2 regions of the Streptomyces roseifaciens genome follow, and region 2 is predicted to be linked to the other one. Evidence: riboswitches for the same ligand, from Rfam matches in the RefSeq annotation. Region 2 holds a riboswitch; the other holds the start of a gene.

Region 1 (9,681 bases), 2.3 Mb from region 2:
CCATCCTGCGCGCCGGCGTACTGCTGGCCGTTCTGACGCCTCTGACATGGGCGATCGCGGAGCTCGTAACGCTGCCCATGTCGCGGTGAGCGCGCCGGGCGGGCCCGGAACCCGGGCCCGCCGAGTGGCCGCAGCGCACCAGTTCTTGACCAGTTCTTGACTCAAGGCAACTTCGTCGCCGAATTGCGCGTCTGCTTGAGGAGCACGACGGATATCCGGCGAACGGAGCTATTGGTGATCATCGGCCTTGTGACGGCTGTCGCGGCCTCGGCCTGTTATGGCACAGGTTCGGTCCTGCAAGCCGTGGGCTCGCGGAAATCTGCCCGCCAGGAGGCCGCGAAGGCCTCCTCGTCGGGCACCACCCAGCACGGTGGACCGAGCCTGTCCTCCACCGCGAAGGCCGCGGTGACGTGGGAGTTCATGGTCGGTACGTTCCTCGACTTCCTCGGCTTCGGGCTCGGCGCGCTCGCCGCCCGCATGCTGCCGCTCTTCCTCTCCCAGACGGTCATCAGCGCCAACCTCGTCGTGACCGCACTGCTGAGCATCAAGCTCCTGGGCATCCGGCTGACCAAGCCCGAGTGGGCGTCGATCGGTGTCGTCTGTTCGGCGCTGGTGCTGCTGGCGACGGCGGCGGGCCACGAGGGCGGCGGCGACACGCCGATGTCCACCCACTGGTGGCTGCTGATCATCTCTGTGGTGCTGATGGGCGGCGGCACGGTGGCCGTCCGCCTGCTCGGCGGGCGGGCCGCGATCCTGGCCGGTCTGCTGTCCGGTCTGGGCTTCGGTGCGATCGGCGTCGGCGTGCGCATCCTGGACGGCATCGACCCGTTCGACCTGCCGAAGCTGATCGCCGACCCGGCGCTCTACGCGATCCTCATATCGGGTGCAGTCGGCATGTACCTGCACACGGTGGCGCTGCAGATCGGCTCGGTCAACGGTGCCACGGCCGCGCTGGTGGTCGGCGAAACCATTCTCCCGGGCATGATCGGCGTCCTGCTGCTCGGTGACAACTCGCGCCCCGGCTTTGCCTGGGTCGCCGTTCTCGGCTTCGTCCTGGCGGTGGCAGGTGCCGTTGCGGTCGCCTGGTTCGGCGAGCCGGACACCCCCGCGGAGGCCGAACCCGAACCACAGGAACTCCAGCCGTCGGCAGTCCGCTGACCGCCGCCTGAGCCCCGGCCGCCGCACCGGCAGCCGGGGCTCAGGCGTATCCGTTCCGAGTGGGGTCGCCGCCGCTGAGGAGGTCCTGCTCAGCCGTTCGCGGTACCGGCGTCGTCCAGCACGACGACATCCGCGACGTCGAAAGCGACGCCCACGCGGTCGCCGGCGGCGGGGGCCCCGTGCAGCCCGCATGCCGCCTCCAGCACGGGGCCGTCCGCGGGGCGCAGCATCAGCACGACGTGGTCGCCCCGGAACGTCCGCCCGGTGACCGTGCACGGGAGCCCCTCCGTCTCCGGCACGAGGCGCACGCCGGCAGGCCGTACGAGCAGCCGGCCCGTGCCCTGCCGCGACCCCGGCGGCACCGGGACCTTCCCCCACACGGTGTCCGCGCACTCGCCGCCGACCGTCGCCTCGACGACGTTGTCGAAGCCGAGGAAACGGGCCACGAACTCGGAGGCCGGGCGGCGCCAGACCTCCAGCGGCGTGCCGGCCTGAGCGATCCGTCCGTCACGCATCACGACCACGCGGTCGGCGAGGGCGAACGCCTCGCCTTGGTCGTGGGTGACGGCCAGCACCGTGGTCCCCAGCCGGCCGAAGAGGTCGCGCAGTTCGACGACCAAGCGCTCCCGCAGGCCGCGGTCCAGCTGCCCGAGCGGCTCGTCGAGCATCAGCAGCCGGGGCTGCGGCGCGAGGGCCCGTGCGAGAGCCACCCGCTGCTGCTCGCCGCCGGACAGGGCGGCGATGGAGCGGCGCTGCGCACCGGGCAGCCCCACCAGCTCCAGCAGCTCGGCGACCGTCCGTGCCGTCTCGGCCCGCCCCATGCCGCGCATGCGCAGTCCGAAGGCGACGTTGCCCGCCACGTCCCGCTGGGGGAACAGCTGGTGGTCCTGGAACATGAGGCCCACTCCGCGCCGGTGCGTGGGAACGCCGCTCTGGTCGCGCCCCGCCAGGAGCACGCGCCCGGCATCCGCGCGCTGCAGCCCGGCCACCACGCGCAGCAGCGTGGACTTGCCGCTGCCGCTGGGGCCCAGCACGCAGACGATCTCGTGCTCGGCGACCTCCAGGTCCACCGCGTCGAGCGCTGCACGCTCCCCGAAGCGGACGTCGACCTTCTCCAGTCGCAGCAGGGCCATCAGAACTCCCCCGTACGGTCGGTGCGGATACGTTCCAGCACCAGCAGCGCCGCGGCGCACACCAGCATCAGGATCGTGCTCAGGGCCATCGCCTGCCCGTAGGTGAGCTCCCCGGGGCGGCCCAGGAGCCGGGCCACCGCCACCGGCAGCGTGGGGCTGTCGGGGCGGGCGATGAAGACCGTGGCCCCGAACTCTCCCAGCGACACGGCGAACGCGAAGCCTGCCGCGACCCCCAGGGCACGGCCGACCAAGGGCAGGTCCACCTCCCGCCATGCCCGCAGGGGGGAGGCCCCCAGCACGGCGGCGGCCTCGCGCAGCCGTACGTCCACGGCGCGCAGGACCGGCAGCACGGTCCGTACGACGAACGGCACGCCCACAAGGGCCTGTGCGAGCGGTACCAGGATCCAGGACGCCCTCAGGTCCAGCGGCGGCTCGTCCAGGCTGATGAGAAAGCCGAAGCCGACCGTCACGGCGGACGTGCCGAGCGGCAGCATCAGCAAGGCGTCGAAGCCGCGGACGAGCCGCCCCTCGCGCCGGGTCAGCGCCGCAGCCGCGAGCCCGCCGATGACGACCGCGATGGCCGTGGCCGCCAGGCCGTACGCGAGCGAGTTGCCGATCGCCTCCAGCGGGGCGACGACGAACGTGCCGGCGTTGCCGTCCGCCGAGGCCAGGGCGCGGTAGAAAGCCAGCCCGAAGCCGTCCGGGCCGTCGAAGGAGCGCAGCACGAGGACCACGAGCGGGGCGAGGATGAGCACGGCGACGACCGCCAGGACAGACGCCAGGAACGCCCACTCGGCCGCGCCCCGCGGGCGCCGCGCCGTGCGCGCCGGGTCGACCAGCCGCAGGGTCGCCTCCCGCCGCCGCACCGTCCATGCGTGCACGGCCAGCAGCGCTGCGACGGCCACGAACTGCAGCAGCGTCAGGACGGCGGCCGTCGGCAGGTCGAGCATCTGGGCGGTCTGCTGATAGATCTCCACTTCCAGCGTGGCGTAGCGGGGACCGCCGAGGATCTGCACGACGCCGAAGGATGTGAAGGTGAAGAGGAAGACCATGAGGGCCGCGGCGGCCACGGCCGGCGCCAGCGCCGGCAGCGTGACCCGCCTCCAGGCCGTGAAGCGCCCCGCGCCCAGGACTCTGGCCGCCTCCTCCTGGCGCGGGTCGAGCTGGGCCCACAGGCCGCCCACGGTGCGGACGACCACGGCGTAGTTGAAGAACACGTGGGCGAGCAGGATCGCCCAGACAGTGGTGTCGAGGCGCACCCCCCACCACTCGTCCAGCAGCCCCCCGCGCCCCAGCAGCGCCAGGAAGGCCGAGCCGGCGACGACGGTCGGCAGGACGAACGGCACGGTCACCACGGCGCGCAGCGTGCGCTTGCCGGGGAAGTCGAACCGCGCGAAGACGTACGCCCCGGGCAGGGCGAGGGCGAGCGTCAGGGCGGTGGAGGCGGCCGCCTGCCAGGTGGTGAACCACAGCACGTGGCCGATAGCCGGGTCTGTCACGACCTCGCCGATGCGGCCGAGCTGCCACTGCCCGCCGTCCTTCAGCCCCCGGGAGACGATCGAGGCGACGGGGTAGGCGAAGAAGACCGCGAAGAAGGCGAGCGGCAGGGCCATGAGGCCGAGCCGCACCGCTGTCCGCCGCCCGGCCCCGCCGGGGCCTCGCGCGGGGCCCCGTGCAGGGGCCCCGGGCCCTACTTCAGGACGAGCGAGGACCATGCCTTGACCCACTGGTCGCGGTTCTTGGCGATCTTCTCGGGGGCCATGGTGCCGGGCTCGTTCACCTGCGCGCCGTACTTGGTGAACACCTCGGGCAGCTTGGCGTCCTGGTTGGCGGGCTTGACGAACATCTGCAGCGGCATGTCCTCCTGGAACGTACGGCTCAGCAGGAAGTCGATCAGGGCCTTGCCACCCTCGGTGTTCTTCGCGCCCTTCAGCAGCCCGGCGAACTCCGTCTGCTGGAAGCAGGTGCCCGTGGCGACGCCGGTCGGGCCCTCCGCGGGCTGCGGCTTCACGCCCAGGACCTCGGCGGGCGGGCTGGAGGCGTAGGAGACCACGAGGGGCTTGTCGCCCTTGGCCTTCTTGCCTCCCGCGGAGCCGGAGAAGCGCTCGTTGTAGGCCTGCTCCCAGCCGTCGACGACCTCGACGCCGTTGTCCTTGAGCTTCTTCCAGTAGTCCTGCCACCCGTCGTCGCCGTACTTGGCGATCGTGGCGAGCTGGAAGGCGAGGCCCGGGGAGGACGTGGCGACGTTCTCGGTGACGAGCAGGTTCTTGTACTCGGGCTTGACCAGGTCGTCGAGGGAAGTCGGCGGGGTCAGCTTGTGGCCGGCGAAGTACGCGCGGTCGTAGTTGACGCAGATGTCGCCGGTGTCGATGGGCGTGACCCGGTGCTCGCCGGCGTCGGCCTGGAGCTTCCTCGGGACGCGGTCCAGGCCCTTGGCCTCGTACGGCGCGAAGATGCCGTTGTCCAGCGCCCGGGAGAGCAGGGTGTTGTCGACGCCGAAGAAGACGTCGCCCTGCGGGTGGCTCTTGGACAGGATGGCCTGGTTGACGGCCTGGCCGGCGTCGCCGCCCTTGAGGACCTTCACCTTGTACCCGGTCTGCCGGGTGAACTGCTTGAGCACCTCTTCGGACGCTGCGAAGGAGTTGTGCGAGACCAGGGTGACGGTCTTGTCCTTGCCTTCGGACGTGCCGGAGTCCCCGGAGCCGTCCGAGCCGCCGCACGCGGCCAGGGCCGGAAGGGCGAGCACGCCGACGGCGACTGCGCCGGCGGCACGCCGCAGGTTGGTGTTCATGATCGAGCTGACTCCCTACGCCGGTATGACCCGGATCAGGTCCGAGGGTCTGCGGGCTGTGCCGCACTCTCAGCGCCCCGTGGGCGCTCCCCTGTCGGATTGTTCATTTGTGCGAGGGCACCGTATCAGTGCCCTCCCCATGCATCGGTGTCTGACCTGCGGCCTTGGCTCAGCGCTCGGCTGCTGCCAGCTGCCCGCAGGCGCCGTCGATCTCCTGGCCGCGGGTGTCTCGGACGGTGACCGGCACCCCGTGCGCGGCGATGGCCGCGACGAAGGCCCGCTCGTCCTCGGGGCGCGAGGCCGTCCACTTCGACCCCGGGGTGGGGTTGAGCGGAATGAGGTTGACGTGCACGCGCTTGCCCTTGAGGAGCCGGCCCAGGAGGTCGCCGCGCCATGCCTGGTCGTTGATGTCACGGATCAGGGCGTACTCGATGGAGACCCGGCGGCCGGACTTCTCCGCGTACTCCCACGCCGCGTCGAGGACCTCGCGGACCTTCCAGCGCGTGTTGACCGGCACCAGGGTGTCGCGCAGCTCGTCGTCCGGTGCGTGCAGGGAGACGGCCAGACGGCACTTGAAGCCCTCGTCGGCGAAGCGCAGCATCGCCGGGACCAGGCCCACCGTGGAGACCGTGATGCCGCGCTGGGAGAGCCCCAGGCCGTCCGGCTCGGGGTCCGTGAGGCGGCGGATGGCGCCGACGACCCGCTTGTAGTTGGCCAGCGGCTCGCCCATGCCCATGAAGACGATGTTGGACAGCCGCGCGGGGCCGCCGGGGACCTCTCCGTCGCGCAGCGCCCGCATGCCGTCCACGATCTGGTGGACGATCTCGGCCGTCGACAGGTTCCGGTCCAGACCGGCCTGGCCGGTGGCGCAGAACGGGCAGTTCATGCCGCAGCCGGCCTGCGAGCTGATACACATGGTGACCCGGTCGGGGTAGCGCATCAGCACGGACTCCACCAGCTTGCCGTCGTGCAGCCGCCAGAGGGTCTTGCGGGTGGTGTCGTCGTCGCACGAGATGTGACGCACGACGCTCATGAGCTCCGGCAGCAGCTCGGCGGCGAGCTTCTCGCGCGCCGCCGCCGGGATGTCGGTCCATGCGGCGGGATCGTGGGCGTACCGGGCGAAGTAGTGCTGCGAGAGCTGCTTGGCGCGGAACGGCTTCTCACCGATCGCCGAGACGGCCTCGCGGCGCTCGGCGGGCGAGAGGTCGGCAAGGTGCCGCGGGGGCAGCTTGGCCCCACGGGGGGCGACGAACGTCAGTTCTCCAGGCGCGGGGGCCATGAGCAAAAACACCTCATTGACGACGGCGGATGACCTCCGCAATCGCGGAGCCAGCGGCAGGACGAGCCGGAACCCGGAGATCTCACAGGGGCACCCCCGCAGGCGCGGGGCCGGAAAAGGGCCCGCCGCACAGCGGCGAGCCCTTCCAGGGTACCCGGCCCAGCTCAGGAGCCGACGAAGACGACCATGAGGAGCCACACCACGGGCGCGGTCGGCAGGAGCGAGTCCAGCCGGTCCATGATGCCGCCGTGCCCCGGCAGCAGGGCGCCCATGTCCTTGATCCCGAGATCCCTCTTGATCATGGACTCGCCGAGGTCTCCCAGCGTGGCGCTGACGGCGACGGCGAGGCCGAGGAGAAGCCCCTCCCACCACACGCCGCCGTCGATCAGGAACTGCATGCACAGGGCGCCGGCGACCATCGCGAAGGCGACCGCCCCGAGCAGCCCCTCGCGCGTCTTGCCGGGGCTGATGCGCGGCGCCAGCTTGCGCTTGCCGAACTTCCAGCCCACCGCGTACGCACCCGTGTCGCTGACCACGGTCAGGATCAGGAAGGTGAGCACCCGCCACGCGCCGTCCCCGGCGGCGAGCATGAGGGCCACGAAAGTGGCCAGGAACGGCACGTAGAAGGCCGCGAAGATGCCCGCCGTGACGTCCTTGAGGTAGTCGTCCGGCGACTCCGTCATCCGCCACACGAGGACGGCCAGGGCCGTGAAGGCCACGGCCACCCACGCACCCTCGGCGCCGCTGGCGTAGCCGGCGATGACCATGGCGGCTCCGCCGACCGCGAGCGGCACCAGCGGGGCACGGATCGCCTTGCGCTCGGCGAGGCGGGAGGTCAGCTCCCACAGCCCGACCACGACGGCGATCACGATCACGCCGAGGAAGACGGGCTTGTAAATGAACAGGGAGGCGAGGATGACCGCACCGAGGCCCACGCCGACCCCTATCGCCGCCCGCAGGTCACGGCCGGCGCTCTTCTTTCCTGCCTTCGGCGACTCGGGGGAGGCAGGCACCGGGGCGGGGTCCTGGGGCCTGATGTCGGGCTCCTGTTCATCGCGGAACAGGGGGCCGCGAAGATGAGCGGCCCCCTGGTCACGGTCGTCCTGATCTCCGCCTGAGGGGGGCACGATGGGCATGGGCCGAGTCTGCGCCGCGATGCCCGCCTCGTGCACAGGACCCGCCGAACGGGCCGCAGAGGACGGCCCCCGGTCGGTGGACCCCCGGTATCCGGCGCTCGGCGGGGCCCCCCAGGATGTCTCGTTCATCAGACCTCGAGGAGCTCGGCTTCCTTGTGCTTGAGCAGCTCGTCCACCTGCGCGACGTACTTCGCGGTGGTGTCGTCGAGCTCCTTCTCCGCGCGGCGCACGTCGTCCTCGCCGGACTCCTTGTCCTTGACGAGCTTGTCCAGGGCGTCCTTGGCCTTGCGGCGGACGGAGCGGATCGAGACCTTGGCGTCCTCGCCCTTGCCCCGGGCCACCTTGATGAACTCCCGGCGGCGCTCCTCGGTCAGCTCCGGGAAGGTCACCCGGATGATGTTGCCGTCGTTGCTCGGGTTGACACCGAGGTCGGAGTCGCGGATCGCCTGCTCGATGTTGCGCAGCGCGCTCTTGTCGAACGGGGTGACCACGGCCATGCGCGGCTCGGGCACCGAGAAGGACGCCAGCTGGTTGATGGGCGTCAGCGCACCGTAGTAGTCCGCCACGATCTTGTTGAACATCGCCGGGTGCGCACGCCCGGTGCGGATCGCCGCGAAGTCCTCCTTGGCGACCACAACGGCCTTGTCCATCTTCTCCTCGGCCTCGAGGAGGATCTCTTCGATCACCACTTGCTCCTGGTGTTATCAGTAAGCAGAGCCTCGCCCCTGCGCGCGTCTTCTCCTGCACGGTGTCCGACCGGCAGGCAGTTGTCCATCCCCGTGCCGAGGTCTTCCCACGGCACGGAGTTGCCGTCCGTATCGGGCCAGGCCGCTACGGACGGCTGTGCGGGTCGTCAGTCCCGCGTGCTCCGGTCGCTCACGAGCGTGCCGATCTTCTCACCCTTGACCGCACGGCCGATGTTGCCCTCGGCGAGCAGCTCGAAGACCAGGATCGGCAGCTTGTTGTCCATGCACAGGCTGATGGCGGTGGCGTCGGCGACCTTCAGGCCCCGTGCGAGCACCTCGCTGTACTCGAGGGCGTCGAACTTGACCGCGTCGGGGTTCTTCTTCGGGTCGGAGTCGTAGATCCCGTCGACGCCGTTCTTGCCCATCAGGATCGCCTCGGCGTGGATCTCCAGGGCGCGCTGGGCCGCAGTGGTGTCGGTGGAGAAGTAGGGCATGCCCATGCCCGCGCCGAAGATCACGACGCGGCCCTTCTCCAGGTGGCGCACGGCGCGCAGCGGGATGAACGGCTCCGCGACCTGCCCCATGGTGATGCCGGTCTGCACGCGGGTCTCGATGCCTTCCTTGACCAGGAAGTCCTGGAGGGCGAGGGAGTTCATCACGGTGCCGAGCATGCCCATGTAGTCCGAGCGGGCCCGGTCCATGCCGCGCTGCTGCAGCTCCGCGCCGCGGAAGAAGTTGCCGCCGCCGATGACGACGGCGATCTCGTAGCCCTCGCGGACGACGGCCGCGATCTCGCGGGCGATGGCGTGCACGACATCGGGGTCGACGCCGAGGCCGCCCCCGCCAGCGAACGCCTCGCCGGACAGTTTGAGCAAGAACCGGCGGCGTGGGCCGTGGTCAGCAATGGTGTCGTCGGCGGCCTGCCGGGCGTCCGCACCCTGATTCATTGGAGCTCTCCTCGTGCACATACGAAGAAGGCCATTGCCGGATGGGTCCTTTCGGTTCCCTGTACGGCAATGGCCTCCTCGTCACATCAGCGGCCGACCGGTGAGGGATCGGCTGCGTACGACCCTAGCGGGTCGCAGGTCAATCGCTGCCCTGCTGACGGGCTCAGGCGCCGACGCGGATGCGCGCGAAGCGCTTCAGCGTGACACCGGCCTCGTCCAGGACCTTCTGGACGGTCTTCTTGTTGTCCTTGGCGAACGCCTGCTCGAGAACGGCGTTCTCCTTGACGAAGCCGGTGACGCGACCCTCGATGATCTTCGGCAGGGCGGCCTCGGGCTTGCCCTCCTCGCGGGCGGTGGCCTCGGCGACGCGGCGCTCGTTCTCCAGGACGTCGGCCGGGATGTCCTCACGGGAGAGGAACTTCGGCGCAAACGCGGCGATGTGCTGCGCGATGTCCTTGGCGACCTCGGCGTTGGCCTTGTCCAGCTCGACCAGGACGCCGACCTGCGGGGGCAGGTCCGCGGCGGTGCGGTGCATGTAGGCGAAGACCAGG
Region 2 (9,681 bases):
ACGGTCCTGCCGTACATGGAGCAGACCTTCGGCAGCTGGTACGTGCGCGGCGGGATGCGCGGCCTGGCCGATGCCGTCCACGAGCGGTGCCTGGCGCGCCGGGTGGAGTTCGTCCTGGGCGCGGAGGTCACGGCGGTCGTCGAGAAGGACGGCCGCGCGGCTGGAGTGGAGCTGGCGGACGGGCGCACGGCCGAGGCCGACATGGTGGTCGCCGGCGTCTCGCCCGGGCTGCTGCGGCGTCTGGCCCCGGCGGCCTGCGGGCCCGCCGTGCGGCCCGGCCCGCCGGTGCCGCCCGGGCGGTTCACGCTCTTCCTCGCGCTCCGCGGGGCGCGGCCCGCTGCGACCGCCCACCGCACGGTGGTCCACTCGCTGGACCGCGGCGCGGAGTTGGCGGGGATCTTCGGCGAGGATGCGCGCGGCCCCGCCGCGCTGCACTACCGGCCGACGGTGACCGTGCTGCGCCCGGACGATCCGGACGTCCGCCCGGACGACGGCCACGAGGCCGTCACGCTGACCGCCACGGTCGCCCCGCACGGCCGGGTGGACTGGAGCGACGAGGCGACTGCGGCGGCCTTTGCCGAGCGCGTGCTCGACGCCGCGGAAGGGGTGCTGCCGGGCCTGCGGGAGCGCCTGCTGTGGCACGAGGTGCGCACGCCCGCCGACACCGAGCGCGCGACGGGCGCCGAGGGCGGGGGCGTTCCGGCGCCGGTGCTGGCCGGCGGCGGGGGCGCGTTCCTCCGGCCCGCCAATGCGACGGCGCTGCCGGGCCTGTATCTGGCGGGCGGATTCGCCCACCCCGGCGGCGGGCTGGCGCACGCGGGGATGTCCGGGACGATGGCCGCGGGCCTGATCGTCTCCGGCGCGGACTGGCGCGGCTCCCAGTAGGCAGGGGTTCCCCGCGTGGGGCCCCGCCGCCTCGGCGGCGGGGCCCCACGGTCAGTAGCGGGGCTGCTCGTTGTGGTGCTCGGTGTACTGCTCGCCGTAGCCCGGCCCCTGTCCCTGGCCCTGCGCGGGGAGTTGCTGGGGGTAGCCGGGGTAGGGCTGCTGGGCGTAGCCCTGCGGGACGGGCGGGTAGTCGCCGTCGCGCTGCTGCGGCACCCAGACGCCGCCGGGCGGGGTGTCCGTGTCGTACTGCGGGGCGGGGGCGTAGGCCTCGGCGGGGTGGCCGCCCATGCCGTACGGCTGCGGGGCGGGCTGCTGGTACTGCCCGTAGGAGTCGTACGGCTCGTAGGCCTGCTGCCGGCTGCCGATGTAGGGGTCGGAGTACGCGGCGTACTGTCCCTGCCCGTAGTCGAATTGACCGGGTTCGGCGGGCACGCCGGGTGCCGACGGGACCTGGGCGCCGTAGGGGTCGTCGTACGGGACGGGGCCGTGGTCCGGGGCGGGGGGAGCGGAGGCGGCGCCGTATCCGCCGTCGCCGTAGCCGCCGTAGGCCGCGTCGCCCGCGGTGCCGGGGGCGGGGACGGCATGCGGCTGGTGGCCGGCGACGGGCGGGCCGGGGTCGCTCGCGGGCTCCGCGAGCGGGGGAACGGCGGGCATGGCCGCGGTCTCGTCGAGCGGCGGGGCCTCCGCCCGCTCCGTCCTGCGGCGGCGGCCGGCGCGCGGCTCCTTCGGGGCGTCGTCCTCGGCGGCCGGCTTCCCGGCGCGCCTACCGGACTTGACGCCCCTTCCGGACCTACCACCCGTACCGGACTTCTCCTCCTTACCGGACTTGCCGAACTCGCCTGTGTTGTCAGCGTTGTCGGTGTTGCCGGCCTTGTCCCGGCGGAGCGCCCAGCCGCGGGAGAAGCCCCGGCGGAAGGAGAGCGTCACGTACGTCTGGCCGACGGCGAAGGCCACCGCGCCCGCCGCGATGACCGCGACGGACGGGATGACGACGCCCGCGACGACGCCGAGGAACCCGGCGAAGGCGAGGAGGCGCCAGCGCAGCCGCGCCTTGTACTGCAGCAGCACTTCGCCGAGCAGCCAGAGCGCGACGACGCCGAACGCGATGTAGAGGACCGTCCAGCCCATTTACGCCCCTCTCATGGCCGCCGCCTTCGAGGGGCCGGCCGTCAGGACCGCTGGTGCAGTCCCAGATTCTCGTAGATTTCCAGCGTCGCCGTGGAGTGGTTCAGGGTAATGAAGTGCAGCCCGGGAATCTCCTCGGCCATCAACCGAGCGCACAGCTCCGTGGCGTACTCGATCCCGATCGAGCGTACAGCGGCCCGGTCGTCCTTGACCGCGAGGATCCGCTCGGCCAGCGCCGGGGGGAACGCGGCATTGCTGAGCTGCGCGAACCGCTCGATCTGGCGGACGTTGGTGACGGGCATGATCTCGGGGATGATCGGGGTGTCGCAGCCGGCGGCGGCCACCCGGTCGCGCAGCCGGAGGTAGTCCTCCGGGTAGAAGAACATCTGGGTGATGGCGAAGTCCGCGCCCGCGCGGCACTTGTCCACGAAGTACCGGACGTCGGTGTCCCAGTCGGTGGAGCGCGGGTGCATCTCCGGGAAGGCGGCGACGCCGACGCAGAAGTCGCCGGACTCCTTGATGAGGCTCACGAGGTCGGCGGCGTAGTGCAGGCCCGCGGGGTGGCGCACCCACTCGCCCATGGGGTCGCCGGGCGGATCGCCGCGCAGGGCGAGCATGTTGCGGATGCCGACGTCGGCGTACTGGCCGATGATGTTGCGCAGCTCGGCCTTGGAGTGGTTGACGGCTGTCAGGTGGGCGACGGGCGTGAGCGTCGTGTCGGTCGCCATGCGCTCGGTCACCCGCACGGTGCCCTCGCGGGAGGAGCCTCCCGCGCCGTAGGTGACGGACACGAAGGTCGGGCCGACGGCCTCGATCCGGCGGATGGCGTCCCAGAGGGTGCGTTCCCCCTTCTCGGACCTCGGGGCGGCGAACTCGAAGGAATACGACCGCTCGCCTGAGGCGAGCAGCTCACGCACCGTGCGCGCGTGGTCTGTCCTGGTGGAGGCGGTACCAAGGGCCATACCGGCAAGTTAACCAGCGCTCCCCGCGGCCCCCAACCCACTTCTGCGATTTGCCCGATAGGCCGGTATCCCGTCCGGCATGCGGACGCATCTTCATGTTCCGTTGATGCTCCGTTGACGTTCCCGGGCCGCCGCAAGGGACCGGGCGCGGCCTCAGAGGCGCTCGCGGACCCGCTTGGCCAGCTCTGCGGCGGCCGCTCCGGGGTCGTCCGCCTCGGTGATCGCGCGGACCACGACGACCCGGCGGGCGCCCGCGTCGAGCACCTGCTCCAGGTTGCCCAGGTCGATGCCGCCGATCGCGAACCAGGGGCGCTCGGTGCCCAGGGCCGCCGCGTGGCGGACCAGGGGCAGGCCGGGGGCGTGCCGGCCCGGCTTGGTGGGGGTCGGCCAGCAGGGGCCGGTGCAGAAGTAGTCCACGCCGGGCTCGGCGGCCGCGGCGTCCACCTCGGCCTCGGCGTGCGTCGACCGGCCGATCAGGACGTCCTCGCCCAGGATCGCGCGGGCCGCGGGCACCGGCAGGTCGCCCTGGCCGAGGTGCAGCACGTCGGAGCGGACGGCGTGGGCGACGTCGGCGCGGTCGTTGACCGCGAAGAGCTTGCCGTGACGCCGGGCGGCGTCGGCGAGGACCGCGAGGTGCTCCAGCTCCTCGCCCGCCTCCATGCCCTTGTCGCGCAGCTGGACGACGTCGACACCGGAGGCGAGGACCGCGTCGAGGAATTCCGGCAGGTCGCCCTGGCGCTTGCGGGCGTCGGTGCACAGGTACAGCCGGGCGTCGGCGAGGACATCGCGGGCGGTGGCGGACATCGGGTGGTTCCCCCCGGGTCGGCGGTGTGCGGGCGGGGGCGTGCCCCGCCCGCACACCGGACGGTTCTGACGGGCGCGGTCACCGCGCCCTGAAACGGATCGGGCCCTGGATCGGGCCGTGCCCTCGGGCTGCCCGGCGGCTCAGACGGCGAGCGCCTGGGCGCGCCGCTTCACCTCCGTGCCGCGGTTCTCCCGCAGGGCGTCCGCCGGGGTGCCCGGCAGGGTCTCGTCGGCGGTGAACAGCCACTCCAGCATTTCCTCGTCGCTGAAGCCGTCGTCCCGCAGCAGCGTCAGGGTCCCGGCCAGGCCCTTGACGACCTTGCCCTCGCCGATGAAGGCGGCGGGCACCATGAGCACCCGGTTCTCACCGCGGCGCACGGCGATCAGCTGGCCCTCCTTCACCAGCTGCCGCACGCGCGTCACCTCCACGCCGAGCTTCTCGGCGATGTCGGGGAGGTTGAGCCAGGCGGGAACAAGCGCGTCGATCTTTGCGTCAATCTCGGTCACGGGACAAGCCTGCCATCTGCCGCTGACAGCCGGTAGCCGGGTTGACCCGACCCGGGCGCGTCACAGCGTCGCGGCCTTCAGCGGAACCGACGCGTCGGCGGCCTTGGCGCGGTCCAGGGAGGCGCCCTTCTCGATGAGCTTGCGGCCCTGGGCCAGGTCCCTGGGACGGCCGACGGCCAGCAGGGCGACCAGGACGCCGGCGCGCAGCCAGCACACGCTCCAGGCGGCGCTCGCGGGGTCGCCGCGCCACAGCAGCTCGTCGGCGGCGGCGTGGTGGCCGACGTACTGCACGAACCGCCCGAACTGCTCGGACCAGAAGTACGGCACCGGGTCGTAGGACGGCCCCTCGGCCGGGCCCAGCACGATGTTCGCCGCGACGGTCCGCGGCCCCTGCATGGCGTTGTCCCAGTGGTGCACGAGCAGCCGCTCGCCGTAGCGGGCGGAGGGGAACGACGCGCAGTCGCCGACCGCGTAGACGCCGGGCAGCGAGGTGCGCAGCCGCTCGTCGGCCAGGACGGCGCGGTCCTCGCCGAGCGCGATCCCGGAGCCCTCCAGCCAGCCGGTCGCGGCCCGCGCCCCGACGCCGACGACCACGGCGCCGGCCGTCAGCCGGGTGCCGTCGGCCAGCACGACCGCGTCGGGCTCCACGGTGGTCACCCGCGCGCCGAGCATCAGCCGGGCGCCGCTCTCGGCGTACCAGGGGGCCATCCGGGCGGCGACCTCGGCGGGCACGGCGCCGGCGAGGACGCGGTCCGCGGCCTCGACGACGGTCACCTCGCAGCCCGCCTCCCGGGCGGCCGTCGCGACCTCGGCGCCGATCCAGCCCGCGCCGACGGCCACGACGTCGTGCTGCGCGGCCAGGACCGGGCGCAGCCGCACGGCGTCGTCGAGGGTGCGCAGCAGGTGGACGTTGGGCAGGCCCTCGCTGCCGGGCAGCCGGACGGGCTCGGCGCCGGTGGCGATGACCAGGACGTCGTAGGGGACCGGCCCGGAGGGGGTGTCCACCAGGTGCTCGGCCGGGCGCAGGCCGGTGGCCTCCCGCCCGAGCTGGAGGTCTATTCCGAGCAGGTCGAAGTCCACCTCGAAGGCGGAGCCGTCGGCCTTGCCCAGCAGGACGGCCTTGGAGAGCGGGGGTCTGTCGTACGGGGCGTGCGGCTCGGCGCCCAGCACGGTGACGGTGCCGGCCCAGCCGAGCTCGCGCAGGGCGACCGCGGTCTGCACGCCGGCCATTCCGGCACCCACGATGACGACGCGCCGCTCACTGGCGGCAAGTGGTTCTTCCCGGTGCTCGCTCACCCGATCACTGTAGGACGACGGCCGTGCGCGACCGGGGCCAGGGCCCGCCCGGCGGGTCTTCTCCCGCGCCGCGGGGCGCCTCGGTCCGGCCTTCCGGTGGGTTCGCGGCGCGTACTAGGGTGGCCGGTGCAAGCACTCGCGGGAGCCCGGACGACCGGGCTGAGAGGGAGGCTGGACGGCCTCCGACCGTACGAACCTGATCCGGGTCATGCCGGCGAAGGGAGGGGCTGGACACCTCATGGCCGCGTCGACGACCACACCGGGCGCACCGACCGCGCCGACCGTTCCCGCCTGCGACGTCCTCGTCGTGGGCGGCGGGCTCATCGGGCTCGTCACCGCCTGGCGCGCCGCGCAGCGCGGGCTGCGCACCGCCGTCGCCGACCCCGCGCCGGGCGGCGGCGCGGCGCGCGTCGCCGCCGGGATGCTGGCGGCGGTGACCGAGCTGCACTACGGCGAGGAGGCGCTGCTCGCCCTCAACCTGGCCTCCGCGCGCCGCTATCCGGACTTCACGGCGGAGCTGGAGGAGGCCAGCGGCGTCGCCACCGGCTACCGGGCGTGCGGCACGCTGGCCGTCGCCCTCGACGCCGACGACCGCGAGCACCTGCGCGAACTGCACGCCCTGCAGCAGCGCTCCGGCCTGGACTCGCAGTGGCTCACGGGCCGCGAGTGCCGCCGCCTGGAGCCGATGCTCGCGCCCGGCGTACGCGGGGGGCTGCGGGTGGACGGGGACCACCAGACCGATCCCCGCAGGCTCGCGCGGGCGCTGCTCACGGCCTGCGAGCGGGCCGGGGTCGCCTTCCACCGCGCCGGGGCCGCCCGGCTGCTGCTCTCCGGGGACCGCGCCACGGGCGCCGAGCTCGCGGACGGCCGCCGCGTCGCCGCGGAGCAGGTGGTGCTCGCCGCGGGCAGCCGCAGCGGGACGCTCGCCGGCGTCCCCGCCGACGTCCTGCCGCCCGTGCGCCCCGTCAAGGGCCAGGTGCTGCGGCTGCGCGTCCCGGACGCGTACGCGCCCTTCCTCTCCCGCACCGTGCGGGCCGTCGTCCGCGGCGGCCCGGTGTACCTGGTGCCGCGCGAGAACGGCGAGCTCGTCCTCGGCGCGACCACCGAGGAGCTCGGCTGGGACACCACGGTCACCGCCGGCGGCGTCTACGAGCTGCTGCGCGACGCCCACGAGCTGGTGCCCGGCATCACCGAGCTGCCCCTGGTGGAGACCTCCGCCGGGCTGCGCCCCGGCTCCCCCGACAACGCCCCCCTGCTCGGCCCGACCGCCCTGCCCGGGCTGCACGCGGCCACCGGCCACCACCGCAACGGCGTCCTCCTCACCCCGCTGACCGGCGACGTCATGGCCGAGGTGCTGACCACCGGGCGCCTCCCCCAGGAGGCCCGCCCCTTCACCCCCCGACGCTTCTCGAACGCGCTGCAGGAGCTGCCCGTATGAACCCCAGCGACCCCACCGACAACCCCGAGGCCCACATGGGCATCAGCGTCAACGGCGAGCACCGCGAGGTGCCCCACGGCCTGACCCTCGGCGCTCTCGTGGCGAGCATGACCACCGCGCCCGGCGGTGTGGCCGCCGCCGTCAACGAGGCCGTCGTGCCGCGCGGCCAGTGGCCCGCCACACGGCTCGGCGCGGGCGACCGCGTCGAGGTCCTCACCGCAGTGCAGGGGGGCTGATCAGCACTGATGGCGGACGATCTGCTCACCATCGCCGACACCACCTTCGGCTCCCGGCTGATCATGGGCACCGGCGGGGCGCCCAGCCTCGACGTCATGGAGCGCGCGCTGCTCGCCTCCGGCACCGAGCTGACCACCGTCGCGATGCGCCGCCTGGACGCGAGCGTCCGGGGCTCCGTGCTGTCCGTGCTGGAGCGGCACTCCATCCGGGTGCTGCCGAACACGGCCGGCTGCTACACCGCCGGCGAGGCCGTCCTGACCGCCCGGCTGGCCCGGGAGGCGCTCGGCACGGACTGGGTCAAGCTCGAAGTGATCGCCGACGAGCGCACGCTGCTGCCCGACCCGGTCGAGCTGCTCGACGCCGCGGAGATCCTCGTGGACGACGGCTTCACGGTGCTGCCGTACACCAACGACGACCCGGTCCTCGCCCGCAAGCTGGAGGACGCCGGCTGCGCGGCGATCATGCCGCTGGGCTCGCCCATCGGCTCCGGGCTCGGCATCCGCAACCCGCACAACTTCCAGCTGATCACCGAGCGGGCCGGGGTCCCCGTGATCCTCGACGCGGGCGCCGGCACGGCCTCCGACGCGGCGCTCGCCATGGAGCTGGGCTGCGCCGCGGTGATGCTCGCCTCCGCGGTGACCCGCGCGCAGGAGCCGGTGCTGATGGCGGAGGCGATGCGGCACGCCGTGGAGGCGGGGCGGCTGGCGTACCGGGCGGGACGGATACCGCGGCGGCACTTCGCCGAGGCGTCCTCTCCTGCGGAGGGCCTGGCGCGTCTCGATCCGGAACGTCCGGAGTTCGCTCAGTAGCAGGGGCTCCACCCCTGACCCCTTTTGTCCCCAATCGCCGGACGGGCCGGATTTTGCCGGGTCAGGGCTTCGTCCCCGCCCCTTTTAGACTCGTCGCGTGGATACGACGCTAGGGGACCCGTTGGTCGGGCACACGCTCGACGACCGCTACCGGGTCGAGGCCCGCATCGCCGTGGGCGGCATGGCCACGGTCTACCGCGCCCTCGACACCCGGCTCGACCGGGTGCTCGCGGTCAAGGTGATGCACCCCGGCCTCGCCGCCGACACCGCCTTCGTGGAGCGCTTCATCCGCGAGGCCAAGTCGGTCGCGCGCCTGGACCACCCCAATGTGGTGGGCGTCCACGACCAGGGCACCGACGGCCCGTACGTCTACCTGGCGATGGAGTACGTGCCCGGGTGCACCCTGCGCGACGTGCTGCGCGAGCGCGGGGCCCTCCAGCCCCGCGCCGCCCTCGACATCCTGGAGCCGGTGCTGGCCGCGCTGGGCGCGGCCCACCTCGCGGGCCTGGTGCACCGCGACATGAAGCCCGAGAACGTGCTGATCGGCGACGACGGCCGGGTGAAGGTCGCCGACTTCGGGCTCGTCCGGGCCGTGGACACCGACACCACCGCGTCCACCGGATCCGTCCTCGGCACCGTGTCGTACCTGGCCCCCGAGCAGCTGGAGCACGGCACCGCCGATCCGCGCGTGGACGTCTACGCGTGCGGCGTCGTCCTCTACGAAATGCTGACCGGTGCCAAGCCGCACACGGGGAGCACCCCGGCCCAGGTCCTCTACCAGCACCTCCACGCGGACGTCCCGCCGCCGTCGGCGGCCGTGCCGGGCCTGGCCGCCGGGCTGGACGGCCTCGTCGCCGGCGCCACGGCCCGCGACCCGCAGCTGCGCCCGGCGGACGCCGTCGCGCTGCTCGGCCTGGCCCGCGCGGCGCGCGCGGAGCTGAGCGACGAGCAGCTGGACGCGGTGCCCCCGCAGGCGCTCACCGACGCGCTCACGGGCCGCACGACAGGCCCGGAGGACCGTACGAGCGTGCTGCCCCGGCCGGCCGCGCGCCCGCTGCCCGCGGAGGACGGCGACCGGCTGAACCGCACGACGCGGCTGGAGCACCCGCCCGCTCCCCCGGTCCCGCCGGCGCCCCCCGCGGGCCCGCGCGGCCGGTTCCGGCAGGCGCCGCGGCGCGGGGTCCTCGCGGTGGTCGCCGCGCTGCTGGCGGTGCTGATCGGCGCGGGTGTCTGGTACATCAACTCGGGCCAGTTCACGACCGTCCCCGCCGTCCTGGACATGACCCGGGACAAGGCGGAGAAGACCCTGGACGACGCCGGGCTCGGGGTGCGCACGAAGGAGGACTTCAGCGACACCGTCGAGCGCGGCCACGTCATCGCCGCCGACCCGGCGCCCGGCAAGCGCATCCGCAACACCGGCAAGGTGACGATCACCCTCTCGCGCGGGCCCGCGCGGGCCGAGGTGCCCAACGTCGTCGGCATGTCCTTCGACGAGGCGAAGAAGAAGATCGAGGGCGCGGGCCTGACCGTCGGCGAGGTCGGCAAGCAGTTCAGCAGCGAGACCCCGCAGGGCTCGGTGCTGGCCACCGACCCGAAGCCGGGCGAGCAGCGCCGGCCG

What was found. Region 2 has a riboswitch for thiamine pyrophosphate ahead of thiO (glycine oxidase ThiO). Riboswitches for the same ligand answer to the same signal wherever they lie in the genome.
Region 1: another riboswitch for thiamine pyrophosphate. It lies ahead of AS857_RS31150 (thiamine ABC transporter substrate-binding protein); the one in region 2 lies ahead of thiO (glycine oxidase ThiO).

What each region holds. Positions count from the first base shown of each region.
Region 1 is NZ_LNBE01000004.1:3,097,634-3,107,314, reverse strand. Features, by position in the region: gene AS857_RS31170 (hypothetical protein) at 1-89, shown strand, start outside; gene AS857_RS31165 (DMT family protein) at 235-1,158, shown strand; gene AS857_RS31160 (ABC transporter ATP-binding protein) at 1,248-2,291, opposite strand; gene AS857_RS31155 (ABC transporter permease) at 2,291-4,006, opposite strand; gene AS857_RS31150 (thiamine ABC transporter substrate-binding protein) at 3,982-5,082, opposite strand; TPP riboswitch at 5,078-5,185, opposite strand; gene rlmN (dual-specificity RNA methyltransferase RlmN) at 5,252-6,361, opposite strand; gene AS857_RS31140 (phosphatidate cytidylyltransferase) at 6,526-7,626, opposite strand; gene frr (ribosome recycling factor) at 7,626-8,183, opposite strand; gene pyrH (UMP kinase) at 8,351-9,130, opposite strand; gene tsf (translation elongation factor Ts) at 9,294-9,681, opposite strand, start outside.
Region 2 is NZ_LNBE01000004.1:830,667-840,347, reverse strand. Features, by position in the region: gene AS857_RS20895 (phytoene desaturase family protein) at 1-885, shown strand, start outside; gene AS857_RS20890 (hypothetical protein) at 937-2,013, opposite strand; gene metF (methylenetetrahydrofolate reductase [NAD(P)H]) at 2,055-2,972, opposite strand; gene thiE (thiamine phosphate synthase) at 3,126-3,776, opposite strand; gene AS857_RS20875 (Rv2175c family DNA-binding protein) at 3,918-4,283, opposite strand; gene AS857_RS20870 (NAD(P)/FAD-dependent oxidoreductase) at 4,344-5,579, opposite strand; TPP riboswitch at 5,708-5,819, shown strand; gene thiO (glycine oxidase ThiO) at 5,818-7,017, shown strand; gene thiS (sulfur carrier protein ThiS) at 7,053-7,253, shown strand; gene AS857_RS20855 (thiazole synthase) at 7,263-8,063, shown strand; gene pknB (Stk1 family PASTA domain-containing Ser/Thr kinase) at 8,161-9,681, shown strand, end outside.